2 regions of the Variovorax sp. PAMC 28711 genome follow, and region 2 is predicted to be linked to the other one. Evidence: riboswitches for the same ligand, from Rfam matches in the RefSeq annotation. Region 2 holds a riboswitch; the other holds the start of a gene.
What was found. Region 2 has a riboswitch for manganese ahead of mntP (manganese efflux pump MntP). Riboswitches for the same ligand answer to the same signal wherever they lie in the genome.
Positions count from the first base shown of each region.

Region 1 (2,194 bases), 470 kb from region 2:
GGGGTGCTGTGCGCCCGACGCTCAATAGCCGCTATTGCCGCCGCCATTGTTGTTACCGCCATAGCCACCACCACCGCCGCCGCTGCGACCGCCACCGCGTGGGCCAGCGCCGTAAGGGCTGCGGAACCCGCCATCGCCGCCACCGCCGCCGCCACCGTAGCCACCCCCACTGCGGCCGCCGCCGCCACCGCCGCCGCCAGGACCGCCGCCGTAGCCGCCGCCACCGCCACCGCTGCGGCCACCACCACCACCGCCGTAGCCGCCGCCACCACTTCCCCCGCCGCCGTAGCCTCCGCCTCCATTGCCGCCACCACCGCCGCCGTAGCCACCACCACCGCTGCCACCGCCGCCGTAACCCCCGCCGCCGCCATAACCGCCGCTGCGGGGCGGACGTGCTTCCATGGGACGCGCTTCATTGACGACCACGCTGCGACCGCCCAGAGGCTGACCGTTCATGCCATTGATGGCGGCTTGCGCTTCGGCGTCGTCGCCCATTTCGACGAAGCCGAAGCCCTTCGAGCGGCCCGTGTCACGTTCCATCATGACTTTGGCGCTGGTCACCGAACCGAACTGGCCGAAGGCCTGTTCGAGGTCACCGTCGCGTACCGAATAAGGCAGGTTGCCGACGTACAGTTTGTTGCCCATCAAGGGACTCCTCAAAACACATCAAGAAAAGCGATGGAGTCCCGATAGCACTTCCGGACGGACCCCGCCCTGCTGCGCGAAACTGACCGATCACCGAATGCGCCTCCAGAATTTGAAGGGAGGCCCATTTATTATGGGTGAAATATCACGAACGCAAACCGGATTTTCGGGTGGGCGGCGGCCCCGCTAGAATCGCGCCGTCATTGGGGAGTAGCCGCCTTCCGTCGAGAGAAGGGCTCACGTCAACAGACTTGTCCTGCCCCACACGGGACATGGCGTGCGCAGTGTTTCACCTGGCGAGACCTTTGACCGTGCAACTTCGGAAGATGGCCGAAGGTGTTGCACGGTCAATTGCGTCCTTCGGCCCAAGGAACTCCCCGTTTCACCATGGAAGCCTTTCTCGTTTCAACCGGCATCGTCGCGCTTGCCGAAATGGGCGACAAGACCCAGCTGCTTGCGCTCTTGCTCGCCGCACGATTTCGCAAACCCTGGCCGATCGTGCTCGGGATCTTCACGGCGACGATCGTCAACCACGCGCTCGCGGGCGCGGTCGGCGCCTGGGTGACGCACATGCTGGGCGAAACCGCCTTGCGCTGGATCCTCGGCGGCTCGTTCATCGCGATGGCGATCTGGATGCTCATTCCCGACAAGCTGGACGACGACGATGCGCCGAAGTCGTCGCACTTCGGCGTCTTCGGCACCACGGTCATCGCGTTCTTCCTGGCCGAGATGGGCGACAAGACCCAGATCGCCACGGTGATGCTGGCGGCCCGCTTCGTCGGCGACTATGTCTGGGTGGTGGCGGGCACCACGCTCGGCATGATGCTGGCCAACGCGCCGGTGGTCTGGCTGGGCGACAAGCTCGTCAAGCGCGTGCCCATCAAGCGGGTACACGGCATCTCGGCGGCGATCTTCCTGGTGCTAGGCGCGGTCATGATCGCCGGCTGGTAGGCGGGGCTATACTCGCCCGGCGCCGATTTGCTACAGCTTGCGGGCGCTCTATAAATTCAGCTAAAGACCGTGGCCGAACCCGGCTCGTTTTTTAGCGAGGCCGGGTTTTTTCATGTCTTTTGAAGTCGTTTCCCAATCGATGTCCTTCGCGGGGCCGCTGGCCTTGCGCAGCGGCGCGTCGATCCGCGACTACGCGCTTGCCTACGAAACCTACGGCACGCTCAACGCCGCCAGGAGCAACGCGGTGCTTGTGTGCCACGCGCTCAACGCGTCGCACCACGTGGCGGGCGTGTACGCGGGCCAACCGAAATCCGAGGGCTGGTGGGACAACATGATCGGGCCGGGCAAGCCGCTCGACACCGACCGCTTCTTCGTCATCGGGGTCAACAATCTCGGCTCCTGTTTCGGCTCGACCGGCCCGATGCACACCCACCCCGACACCGGCCGCATCTACGGCGCCGATTTTCCGGTCGTGACGGTAGAAGACTGGGTCGATGCGCAAGCGGTGCTGCTCGACGCGTTGGGCATCGAGCGCCTTGCGGCCGTGATGGGCGGGAGCCTCGGCGGCATGCAGGCGCTGAGCTGGACGCTGCAGTAC
Region 1 covers NZ_CP014517.1:2,148,158-2,150,351, forward strand. Annotated here, with positions in the region: gene AX767_RS10610 (RNA recognition motif domain-containing protein) at 22-645, opposite strand; yybP-ykoY riboswitch at 839-1,021, shown strand; gene AX767_RS10615 (TMEM165/GDT1 family protein) at 1,033-1,596, shown strand; gene metX (homoserine O-succinyltransferase MetX) at 1,709-2,194, shown strand, end outside.
Region 1: another riboswitch for manganese. It lies ahead of AX767_RS10615 (TMEM165/GDT1 family protein); the one in region 2 lies ahead of mntP (manganese efflux pump MntP).

Region 2 (2,194 bases):
TCGACGACGTCGGCCAGCCGCGCATGCTGCTGTTCGATCGCGACGTCGTCGTGGTTGCTCATCCACCAGATCTTGTAGCCTGCGGCTCGCGCCAGTGCCAGGACATGCTGCGGCTGCTGGTCTTGCGGCAGCCCGAAATTGAACATGTTGCGCAGCGAGGGCAGGGTGCTCGCGTCGACCGACCAGGCATTGCGCATCACCAGCATCTGGTCTTCGAGCTGGGCCTTGTGCGAGAGCAGCCGCGGTGTGGTGGCACGCCGATAGCCGTAGAGCGCCATGTTGTCCCGGTTGATGCTGTAGGTGATGACGAGCACCACCGTCGCCGGGCCGTGCTGCGCAATGAACGGCGCAGCCGCCCTCGCGCGGGCCATGGCGTCATCGCGCTCCCGCTGCTGGTCGGCCCAGCCCGCGCGAAGCGCCAGGACCGACTGGCTCCATTGGGTCCAGAACATGACCGGGTGCAGCCGGCGCCAGGGCTTGCTGAGGTAGGCGACGCTTCCCAGGAGCAGCGTGGCCGACAGCACGACGACGGTCCAGCGCGACAGGTTGGCCGGCCCGCGTGCGCCGAGCCGCGTCGATCTTGCGATGACGAGTCCCGCGAGCAGCACCGCCGACGACCACACCAGCATCGCGCGCCAGTGCATCGACAGGTATTCGCCTGCTTCGCGACCGTTGGTGTTGGCCGCCGCGGACTGGATCAGCGAACTGTCGGGCGCGGCCTGGTAGGTGTCGAGCAGGTAGGCGCGCGTCACGCCGTCGACGGTGAAAGCCATCGCCCACAGCCACACGACCACGCTGCGGGTCCGGTGCATCGCGGCGCTGCGCACCGGCCAGGCCAGCCATGCAAGCGCGGGCAGCGCAAGCGCGAGGAGTTGCGCCACCCGCCGGCCATCATGTCCGAGGGCGATCAGCGTCAACACGGTGGCACCCACGGCGCCGCATGCGAGCAGCGTCTGCCGGTGGGGGCCGGGCGCGGCGGCTGAGCTTTGGCTGGGGATGTCGGGCATGGGCGCGGAATTCTGCCAGCGCGACCGGGCGCGGCGATGAGCGCCCTCATGGCGGGCAAGCCCTCTAGAATCGCCGCTCCCTTGGGGAGTAGCCGGCCTTCGTTTCTTCGAAGGCGCCTGCGTCAACACACTCGGCATCTTTCATGCCGTGGCGCAGGCAACCGTATTTCGGTTGGCGAGACCATCGGCATGTCACCACGACGCAGGTCGGGCAGGGTGGCGTGCCTTTGCGTCCTCGCCCGGCCGGAAAACGTTTCCCACATGAATTTCGCTTCCACCGCGTTGCTGGCCCTGGCCATGTCGACCGACGCTTTCGCGGCCGCCGTCGGCAAGGGCACCGCGCTTCAGAAACCCCGCTGGTCGGAGGCGCTGCGCACGGGCGCGATCTTCGGCGTCATCGAGGCGATCACGCCGCTCATCGGCTGGGCGCTCGGCTATGCGGCCTCGAGCTATGTCAAGGACTGGGACCACTGGATCGCCTTCACGCTCCTGAGCGTGCTGGGCCTGCGGATGATCGTGGCCGCGTTGAAGGCGCCGGACGCCACGGCCGAGAAGCCGACACGCCACGGCTTCTGGCTGTTGGCGATCACCGGCTTCGCCACGAGCATCGATGCCATGGCGGTCGGCGTCGGGCTGGCGTTCCTGGACGTGAACATCCTGCCGGTCGCCGCCGCCATCGGCCTGGCCACCTTCGCGATGGTCACCATCGGCGTGATGGTCGGGCGGCTGCTCGGAAACATCGCCGGTCGCTGGGCGGAAGCCATCGGCGGCATCCTGCTCATCGGCATCGGCGCCGTCATCCTCTACGAGCACCTCACGGCGCTCTGAGCCTTCAGCTCGCGGCCCAGACGTCCAGCACGTAGCGCTGCGTGGACAGCATCTTGTCCATCCAGGCGTCGCTGTCCTCGCCGTGCTCGCGGGCGATGTCGGCGAGCGTGCGGCGCACGTCGGGTTCCATGCGCGAGCCGTCGCCGCACACGTACACCGTGGCGCCGGCTTCGAGCAGCTTCCACACGGCATCGGCCTGCTCGCGGATCAGGTCCTGCACATAGGCCTTGCGGCCGCCAGCACGCGAGAAGGCGGTGTGCAGGTCGACGAGGCCTTCCTTCGCCCACGCTTGCAACTGGCCGGCGTAGATGAAATCCTGCTGCGGGTGACGGCAGCCGAAGAACAGCATCGCGTCACCG
Region 2 covers NZ_CP014517.1:1,681,430-1,683,623, reverse strand. Annotated here, with positions in the region: gene AX767_RS08390 (sulfatase-like hydrolase/transferase) at 1-1,007, opposite strand, end outside; yybP-ykoY riboswitch at 1,084-1,251, shown strand; gene mntP (manganese efflux pump MntP) at 1,269-1,835, shown strand; gene AX767_RS08380 (bifunctional cytochrome P450/NADPH--P450 reductase) at 1,840-2,194, opposite strand, start outside.